DNA from 3 places in the Nonomuraea sp. NPDC050786 genome. Region 1 is predicted to be linked to each of the others. Evidence: riboswitches for the same ligand, from Rfam matches in the RefSeq annotation. Region 1 holds a riboswitch; each other region holds the start of a gene.
What was found. A riboswitch is a leader RNA that binds a small molecule or an ion and turns the genes downstream of it on or off. The one in region 1 is predicted to bind cyclic di-AMP.

Region 1 (3,200 bases):
GCCCGTCACGTCCCTGTACGACGTGAACGCCGCTGCCACCCACGTCGCCGGCATCGACATCGGCCGCGACTGGATCAGGGTCGCCGTCGCCGACCTTCGCGGCACGTTCGCCGGCCGGACCGACGGACGCAACACCGCCCGTACCTCCGCCGAGCTGGCCCTCCTGGTCGGGGAGCTGTGCCGGGCCGCCGCTCGGGAGGCCGAGCTCGACTGGCCGTCCATCGCGTGCGCCGTCGTCGGGTCGCCCGGCGTGTACGACCCCGCTCTCGGCCGCCTGGAGTTCGCCCCCAACCTGCCCGGCCCCGACCTGGCCGAACGCCTGCGCGCCGCGCTGGAGGTGGACCTCGTCATCGAGAACGACATCAACCTGGCCGCCGTCGGCGAGCACGTGCACGGGGAGGGGCGCGGGAAGGGCAACTTCGCGCTCGTGTCCATCGGGACCGGCGTCGGCATGGGCATCGTGATCAACGGCGAGCTGTACGTCGGCGCCCGCGGGGCGGCCGGCGAGGTCTCCTACGTGCCCGCCGCCGAGGAGCCCGCGCCTCCGCCCGACGACGCCCTGGCCCACGGCGCCACGGAGGCGGTGACCGCGGCCCCCGGCGTCGTCCGCGCGGCCCGCGCCGCCGGCCTGACCCTGGACACGGCCAAGGAGGTCTTCGCCGCGGCGGCCTCCGGCGACGCCGTGGCCCGCTCGGTGGTGGAGGCCGAGGGCCGCCGCATCGGGGGGCTGCTGGTGGCGGTCGCGGCGGTGCTGGACCCCGAGGTGATCGTGCTCAGCGGCGGCGTGGGCCGCAACCTCGACCTGCTGGGCGCGGCCATCGAGGCCCGGATCGCCGAGCTGGGCCCGCTGCGGCCGATGGTGGTGGCCAGCACGCTGGGCGACAGCGGCGTCCTGCTGGGGGCGGTCGCCCACGCCAGGACCCGCGCCTGGGACCTCATCTTCGACGCTCGCCTTCCCTGAGCACGGCTCGGGGAAGGCGGGCGGACCTTGCCGTGCGTTTTCTACAGGGTCGCCTTGAACGTGGCGGGCGCCGGTGCGCGGCGCTGCTCCTTGAGCCTGGCCCAGAGGCGTACGCCCTTGGGGTCGGGGCGGACGGCGCCCACGAAGGAGTCCCTGCGCCAGTCGGTCAGGCGCTCTTCCTTGACCACGTCACCCGTGTGCGGCGAGTGGACCATGTAGCCGGGCCGGGAGATCATCCCGACGTGCCCGAGGCCGTGGAAGAAGACGAGGTCGCCGGGTTTGAGGTCCTTCCAGGCGATCTTCTTGGAGAACGCGCCGTACTGTTCGGCGGCGGTGCGGGGGAGCTCGATCCCCCCATGCTCGTACGCCCTGAGCATGAGCCCGGAGCAGTCGTACCCTCTCGGGCTGGCGCCGCCCCACACGTACGGTGTGCCGCGCTTGCTCATGGCGAAGTCGAGGGCGATCTTCCAGGCGGGTTTCGGCGCCTGCTGTTCCCGGATGCGTTTGATCTCGGCACCGGTCAGTGTGGTGGGGTCGGTCAGGGTGGTGGGGTCTTCCTTGGGGGAAGCCTGGGCAGGGGTGGCCAGGAGGAGTCCGGCGGCGCCCACCGCCAGGGCAATGGCAATGCGAGACAGGGGTCTGTCCTTCCATGCGGCCGGCCGGGTTAGCTGACGGGCTCGGGCCTGGAAGTAGCCCTACGGCGGTGCATGCCGATTCGCCCCAGGGGGGAGGTGGGTCCCCGGCTCCACGCAACCGCTGCGTGGATTAGGCCCGACGGACTCTAACGAAACGGTCAAAGAACCGCAATACGCACAAAACGGACGTCCGAGAAATGAGATGGAGTGTTCGTCAGTCGAGACGACGCGGTAAGGTACGGCCCATGGAGTCGCGTAACATCCGTCTGGCAGTCATCCCCGGTGACGGCATCGGCACCGAGGTCGTGGCCGAGGGCCTCAAGGTCCTGGAGGCCGTGGGCACGAAGATCGAGCCCACGCACTACGACCTCGGAGCAGCCCGCTACCACCGCACCGGCGAGACCCTGCCCGACGCGGTGCTGGAGGAGCTGCGCGGCTACGACGCGATCCTGCTCGGCGCCGTGGGCGACCCCAGCGTCCCGCCGGGCATCCTCGAGCGCGACCTGCTGCTCAAGCTGCGCTTCGCGTTCGACCACTACGTCAACCTGCGCCCGGTCAAGCTCTTCCCCGGCGTGGAGACCCCGCTGGCCGACACGCCCGCCGAGGACATCGACATGATCGTCGTCCGTGAGGGCACCGAGGGCCTCTACGCGGGCACCGGCGGCGCCATGCGGCGCGGCACGCCGCATGAGATCGCCACGCAGGAGTCGCTCAACACCGCCTACGGCGTCGAGCGCGTCGTGCGGTATGCGTTCGAGAAGGCCAAGTCGCGCCCCCGCAAGAAGCTGACGCTCGTCCACAAGACCAACGTGCTCACCTACGCCGGCGACCTGTGGCAGCGCACGGTCAACCGCGTGGCGGAGGAGTTCCCCGAGGTCACGACCGACTACTGCCACATCGACGCGGCCTCGATGTTCTTCGTGAGCCAGCCCGAGCGGTTCGACGTGATCGTCACCGACAACCTGTTCGGTGACATCATCACCGACCTCGGCGCGGCCATCGCCGGCGGCATCGGCCTGGCCGCCAGCGGCAACATCAACCCCGAGCGGACCGCGCCCAGCATGTTCGAGCCGGTGCACGGCAGCGCGCCCGACATCGCCGGCCAGGGCAAGGCCGACCCGACCGCGACCATCCTGTCCGTCGCCATGCTCCTCGACCACCTCGGCCTGCACGCCGAGGCGGCCAAGGTCGAGCAGGCGGTGGCCGAGGACATCCTCGAGCGGCTGACCGGCTGGGCCGGCCGCACCACGCACGAGATCGGTGACGACATCACCGCGCGAGTATCCGGCTAGGACCGCCTAGCCCCACGAGCGCCTGGTGGTCCGCAGAGGACCGCCGGGCGCTTTTTGGCGTCCAAACGGCCTAACCACCCCATTGGCCGCTTGCCATCCCATATAGCGAGACAATAAGAAGTACGGGGCTGCCCGCGGGCAGCGCCGACCACCGTCGCCTATCCGCAGCTTCCTGTAGGTTTGGGCAGATTTCGCAGAGAGAAGGACCTCCGTCATGACCATCGCTCAGAAGCTCAGCTTCGATGTGCAGCTATCCGACCACGCTCGCACCGCTGCCGAGCGAGAGCAGGTACTGGCGAACCCCGGTTTCGG
Region 2 (3,200 bases), on a different contig from region 1:
GGACAGCGTCAGCGCGTGGGTGAACACGGCGGTGTGCACCTCCACGGTGACGTCCTCGAAGCCGGCGTCCAGCAGGAGGTTGCGATAGCCGCGGGCGGCTCGCGGCGCCGGGGTGAGGTCGGCGCGAGCGTGCACGATCCTCCTGGTGAGAGCCGGATGGCCGGAGTCGATGACGACCGTGTCCCAGTCCTGGCCCAGCAGGACGATGTGCCCGCCGTCGGCCAGCACCCGCCTGGCCTCCCGCAGCGCGCGGGCCGGGTCGTCGATCTCGTGATAGACCTTGTCCGCGCGGTAGCCCGCGAGCTCACCGTCCTCGAAGGGCAGGCTGTAGGCGTCCCCCGTACGGAAATCGCGCCCGGGCCACCGCTGCGCGGCCAGCGCCACCGTCCGGTCGACGACGTCCACGCCGACCGCCCGCGCCCCGCGTTCGGCCAGTTCGGCCACCGCCCGACCGGCTCCGCATCCGACGTCGACGACGCCGGCGCCCGGCGGGAGAGCCAGCAGCTCGTAGGAGCGCGTACGCAGCTCCGCGGCGCCGGGAAGGGTTTCGGTGGCGTCCAGCAACGCGATCATGGCGGCGACGTCCGCTTCTGCGGCAATGTTGTGCGACATGCCGGACAGCATGCGACTTAAGGTCGACATGAAGTCAACCGCAGGCGGGCTCGTCAGGGCTTGTACTGCGGATAGCCGTAGCCGACCACCTGGGACGTGGGCCGGATCCGCTCCTCCACCCGGCCGTCGTCCGTGTTGCCCTCGATCGTGGTGATCGTGCCGTTCCGGTTGTCCTGCTTGACCAGGCCCATGTGGTCGATGCCGCTGATGCTCCTCGTGTGCCAGGCGAAGAAGACCACGGCACCGGGCCTGGGTACGGTGCCCCAGCGCCTGTTGGCCACGAACCATCTGGCCCAGGTGACGGTGTAGGAGTCCCAGCCAATGGTCGGCCGGGCGCCGGCCTTCTCACCGACCCAGGCAACGAACATGGCACACCATGGGGCGTTGGCGTAGGACTGCAGCGTGCTGCCGTCGCGGGCCGCCGTCTCCGCCGCCCGGGGCGAGGACATGTACCAGCTCTGGAACGGGGTTCCGCCGCCTGCGGCGTTCTCCGTCACGCCGATCTGGGACTCGGCGATTCTGATCACTTCCTCCGCGCTCACCTGGCCGGGAGCCTTCTGGACGGTGCCCCATTGCGACGATCGCGTCTCGGGCCGGCGATGGACCGCGAAGGCCGGCGTACCGGCGAGGACCGCGCCCACAGCGACGCTCATGCACAGGGCGAGGCGGGAAAGGTTTCCGGTCTGCAGGGCACCCGTGAAGATGTTCTTCACCATAGGGCGTATTGCTCCTTGCTTCCATGCCGCCTACCGGGTTAGCTGACGGGTTCGGGCGTGGAAGTGCCCTATGGGCGCCTCGTGCGGAGGCGCGCCGATTCACCCCAGAGAAACGGTGGGTCCCCGGTTCCGCGAGCTCGCGGATTCGGCGGCCGCGCGACCGCTACGCGAAGTCGTTCGCGCAGGTGAAGCGCGGTCTGGGCAATGCGGGAAGGCGCCGTGCGGCGTCTGGTCCTGCCGCAGATACGCCTAAGTAGCACGAAAGTATTCGAATGGCATATATAGCTGCAAGCAGCACCGGCGAATATTCGCGCGAAACACCCGCAATATAGAAGATTGACTACTTGCTCTTTGTCCTTTCTAGACCTTGCGGCCGGCCGAGCCGTCCGTGAGCGACTCCGCCAGGCGGTCCGCGAGTTCGGTGAGCCAGTCCAAGCGGGGCCCGCCCCGGGCTATGCGGAATCCGTGCCGGCGGCCCCAGAACGCGGCCTGCACGGCATGGAACTGGGCCCAGCGCTGGACGCGTTCCCGATCGAGCTCCGCCGCCTCGGCGAAGACGTCCAGCGTGCGACGGAGGGCCTTGTGCGGGTCATCCGCCTCGAGGAGCGTCAACGCGCGCGACTTGAGCAGGGTGCCGCCGTCGTAAGCGGGGTCTCCGACGTACCCCTTGGGGTCGACGGCCAGCCATGGCTCACGGTCGGCGCGCAGGATGTTCCTGGGATGGAGGTCGCCGTGGACGAGGGTGTCCGGCTGGACGTGGCCCAGCTCGCGGACGGTCGCCACGGCGGCGTCCACCGCGTACGGCGGCAGCGTGTGCGCCAGTTCCTCGGCATCCCGGCGTAGCCCCTGCTCCCAGGTGTCCGCCTGCTCCCGCAGCCGAAGCAGGCCGGGCGGCGCGGGGACGGCCAGCCGGCGGTTGATCCGCCCTGCGACCGTCACCACCTCGTCGCCGTCTTCGACCTCCGCCAGCGTCGACGTCCGTGCCCGCTCGAGCAGCATGGCGAACCGCTCGTCGTCGCGCTCGTGCAGCAGCACGGCCCCGCGCCCCTCCCACGCCGCGAAGGCGTCCGGCTCATGGACGTTGCCGGGATGCGGAAACGACACCTTCAGCACGGCGGCTCCCGCGCCGCCCCGCCGGCGCACCGGGACGATGACCCCGACGCCCCCGTGCATGACCGCACCGTCCGGCACGCCTCCCCAGCGCTCCAGCAGCTCCTCCACGATCGCCGGCAACTCGGCGAGCCACGCCGCTCCGGGCTCTCCTTCACGCTCGACGGTGCTCTGGGCGAACGCCTCGGGTATCTCGATCATTCGGGCACCTTACGCGCCAGGCTGATACAGCGGGAACAGGCCGCCGGCGGCGGGCTCCCGCCCGGTTCGCCGTCAGCGGCCTCCGCCGGCGCGAAGACCCTCCACCGCGGCAAGGATCCCTTTCTTGTCGTAGCCGCCGGTGGGCAGGGTGGCGCCGTGGGCGTGGCGGATGACGCCCTGGGAGTCGATGAGGACGCTGCCTGACTGCTGCAGTGAGCCGAAGACCTTCCTGCTCAGGCCGATCATCTCGTGCGGGGTCCCCCGGCGCCCTACGAGGACGGGGAACGGCACCTGGCGCTCGGCCTTCCACGCGGCCGCTTCCTTACGGTCCTCAGGAACCGCGACGAACACCTGGACGTCGTGGGCCGCGAGCTCGTCGCGGCGCCGGATGAGGTCTTGGACGTGCCTGTTGCAGACCGGGCACGACGTCGAGCGCATGAAATAGATCAGCGAGGCATGACCGCCCCGATGGCCGGACAGGCGCACGGCCTGGCCGTCGGTGTCCTCCAGCACCACGTCGGGCGCAGGCGATCCGGTTTCAAGCATGGCGGAACTCCCTCT
Region 3 (3,200 bases), on a different contig from region 1:
GGTCGCGGCCACCTGCTGAGCGACCTCCTGCTGTACGTGTTCGAGGACGGCGCGGAACAGCTCGGCCTTGCTCTCGAAGTGGTGGTAGAGCGCGCCCTTGGTGACGCCGGCGGCGTGCACGATCTCTGCCAGGCCGACCGCGGCGTAGCCACGGGTCGCGAACAGCCGCCGGCCCGCGCGCAGCAGGGCGCGCCTGGTCTGCTCGCGCTGGCGGGCCCTGGCCCCGTCGGTCATGAGTTGCCTCCACGTTGACATACCGGTGGTACGTCAATACTGTACCTTCGCATACCAGCGGTATGTGAAAGGGGTTTTCGTGATCCTGACCAGCTTCTATCCGGTCATCGGCACCTCGCGGTTGGCCGAGTCCCACGACTTCTACACCCGGCTGTTCGGCTTCGAGACGACCTTCGAGGCGGACTGGTACGTGAGCCTGCGGCGGCCGGGGCCGGTGGCGTACGAACTGGCGCTGCTCGACCACACCCACCCGACGCTGCCCGAGGGATATCGCGCGCCGGTGCAGGGGCTGCTGCTCAACTTCGAGGTGGAGGACGTCGACGCCGAGTGGGACCGGCTCGTCGCCGGTGAGGGGCTGCGACCTGAGCTCGAACTGCGCAGCGAGGACTTCGGCCAGCGGCACTTCATCGTGGCCGATCCCAACGGCGTCCTGATAGACGTCATCACGCCCATCGCACCCTCTGAAGCCTACGCCGACCAGTACGTCAGCGGGTGAACCCAGGCGTCAAGCCGACCGCCGCGCTGCTCAGGCGGCGTGGCGGCCCAGGCCGCGTAGCTGGTCGGCGGTGAGCGCGGAGACGTTCTGGTCGATGGGGGACTCGGTGTACTGGTGGATGGTCCAGGACTTCCAGTCGGCGGGCGGGGTGACCGCTCCCTTGGCCTTGCTGTAGTGGGCGACCCACAGCGGATATTCGGCCAGGCCCTTGCCGTAGGTGTTGGCGAAGTTCCAGCCGCTGTAGAACATCGGGGTGGTTCCCGTCCTGGCCTTGACGTACGACAGCCACGTCTTGGCCCAGGCGTTCACCTCGGCGACGGACTTGCCGTCGGTGGTCTCCAGGTCGAGGACCAGCAGGTCGCCGGGCTCGGCGGGCTGCGCGTTCACCACGGACAGGAAGTGCTCGGCCTCCGCGACGGGGTCGTTGCGGGGGTGGCCGTAGTGGTAGGCGCCGCGCACGATGCCCTTCTTGCCCAGCTGGAGCCAGTGCCTGGCGAAGGAGGCGTCGCGGAAGCTCGTGCCTTCCGTGGCCTTGATGATGCCGAACTGGGCCGCGCTGGCGTTCCAGTCGTACAGGGGCTCGTAGTTCGAGATGTCCAGGCCGTAAGTGAGAGACGCGCTCTCAGGTTGGGCTTCGTGCGTCGGGACCTGGCCGGCGGGCGATGCGAGCGTCACGGCGGCAATGCCGGCGATGGCGGTGGTTCCGGCGAGGATCGCGCCCGCGACGGCGAAGCTGAGGCGCTGGGTGAGGGGATCGAGGCGGTTCTTGAGGGTGTGGGCGATTGCGGCAAGCCGAGGCTCGGGCATGACGGCATTGACTCCTTGCTTCCATGCCGCCTACCGGGTTAGCTGACGAGTTCGGGCTTGGAAGTGCCCTACGGGCGCAGGCTGGGCTGGCGTCCGATTCACCCCGAGAAGGTGGGTCCCCGGCTCCGCGAGGCGCGGATTCGGCGGCCGGACACTGCCCGCGAAGAGCAGCGCACGGTCCGGTCAACCAAGCGGCAACGATGTGGTGAAAGCTCGTCACATCCATGTCGCGATTAGGCAAAAGATAGACATATGCCCATAGATAGTGCAAGTAGGGCAAATCCGATTTGCTGGTGCCGGTGGCTGAAAGGCGCTGAAGTGCCGTGCCGGTAAGGGATGCGGGACTTGGTAAAAAATCGGTCGCCTGGACGTGCCCCCGCCGAGGCCGGCCCTCAGCACGCCTCCTTGGCCGCATTTCTCAGGTCGTCCTGAGTGAGCTTGACGTCGTAGCCGTACTCGGAGCCGTCGTCGTAGTGCTGGATCACGATCCCGTCCCGGTGCAGGCCCTTCTCATGGCCGGCTCTGAGCGTGACCCCGCCGTAGCTGAGCTGCACTCCGGTCTTGTGCGCCCTGATCTCGTAGAACCGGTCCTCGCGCAGGTCGAGATCGCCCTCCGTCACGGACCAGCCCTTGGGCAGCTCATCCAGGTCGATGAACCCGATCTTCTCACCGTGCAGGGCCGGACCGCTGATCGTGGCCTGATCGAGCAACTCGCCACCAGAGTGCTGGTAGACGACCACCGAATCCGGCGCCTGGTCGCACCAGGCCACCGCCACCGTCAAATGGCCGCCCGCGCCGAGCATAAGCCCGGTCCGGCCACCGTCTGCCGGCGTACATGCCGTCAGGGTGAGCAGCGCTCCGACGGCGGCGGCACGGGCGACCTGTAATCTCATGATCCGCAAGCTGCCACGCCGGTCGGCCGGCGGTCAACGGGACGTCGCAGCCGCCCAGCTGCTCGGCCGTCGCCTCCACGGTCAAGGCCTCAAGTGCTCCTCCAGTTGCGCGACGGACGACGTACCAGGAATCGACGAAGCGTGCAGCAGCAGCGCCGAACTCCGCGCCTGAGTCTCGGGACGCGTCCACCACGCCGATCGCGTACCGTCGCAATCGCATCGTCCTCGCCGAACAGCCGAGATCAAGGGGATGGTTCGAGGTAGTTCCTGCGTTCTTCGGGGGTCAGTTCGCGGATGGTGCGCCTGGCGGCGAGTGCCTGGACCTGGTGCATGGGGCCGCATACCTCGCAGTGCCAGATCCGTACCGTGGCGTCGTCGTAGGTCGAGAGCAGCCGCCACCCGTCCGGGCTGAACTTCACGGAATTGACCGCGGTGCCGGAGCCGCTGAAGACCACTGGCTCGCGCCCCTCGGCCGGCATCCAGATCCGCACGGTGTTGTCATTGCCACTGCTGATGACCTGCCGCCCGTCCGGGCTGAAGCCGACGCTCCACACCACGCCCTGATGGCCGCGCAGGACGATCGGGTCTCCGGTCCCGTCGGTGTTCCAGATGCGGATCGTGCCGTCGTTGCCCCCGCTGACCAGCCGCCGCCCGTCCGAGCTGAAGGCGAGGCACCACGCCAGGCCCTGGTGGCCGCGGAGCATGACAGGGTGGCCGGTCCCGTCGGCGTTCTGGATCAGGATCGTGCCGTCCACGCCCGCGCTCGCCAC

Region 2: another riboswitch for cyclic di-AMP. It lies ahead of AB0H84_RS18555 (CHAP domain-containing protein); the one in region 1 lies ahead of AB0H84_RS13190 (C40 family peptidase).
Region 3: another riboswitch for cyclic di-AMP. It lies ahead of AB0H84_RS43115 (GH25 family lysozyme); the one in region 1 lies ahead of AB0H84_RS13190 (C40 family peptidase).

The regions. Positions count from the first base shown of each region.
Region 1 covers NZ_JBFAHJ010000005.1:250,456-253,655, forward strand. The annotation lists gene AB0H84_RS13185 (ROK family transcriptional regulator) at 1-961, shown strand, start outside; gene AB0H84_RS13190 (C40 family peptidase) at 1,003-1,569, opposite strand; cyclic di-AMP (ydaO/yuaA leader) riboswitch at 1,600-1,743, opposite strand; gene AB0H84_RS13195 (3-isopropylmalate dehydrogenase) at 1,842-2,888, shown strand; gene AB0H84_RS13200 (branched-chain amino acid aminotransferase) at 3,103-3,200, shown strand, end outside.
Region 2 covers NZ_JBFAHJ010000008.1:318,887-322,086, forward strand. The annotation lists gene AB0H84_RS18550 (methyltransferase domain-containing protein) at 1-612, opposite strand, end outside; gene AB0H84_RS18555 (CHAP domain-containing protein) at 666-1,328, opposite strand; cyclic di-AMP (ydaO/yuaA leader) riboswitch at 1,341-1,489, opposite strand; gene AB0H84_RS18560 (aminoglycoside phosphotransferase family protein) at 1,689-2,639, opposite strand; gene AB0H84_RS18565 (peroxiredoxin family protein) at 2,712-3,185, opposite strand.
Region 3 covers NZ_JBFAHJ010000034.1:77,244-80,443, reverse strand. The annotation lists gene AB0H84_RS43125 (TetR/AcrR family transcriptional regulator) at 1-234, opposite strand, end outside; gene AB0H84_RS43120 (VOC family protein) at 314-730, shown strand; gene AB0H84_RS43115 (GH25 family lysozyme) at 761-1,537, opposite strand; cyclic di-AMP (ydaO/yuaA leader) riboswitch at 1,550-1,693, opposite strand; gene AB0H84_RS43110 (hypothetical protein) at 1,930-2,430, opposite strand; gene AB0H84_RS43105 (hypothetical protein) at 2,673-3,200, opposite strand, start outside.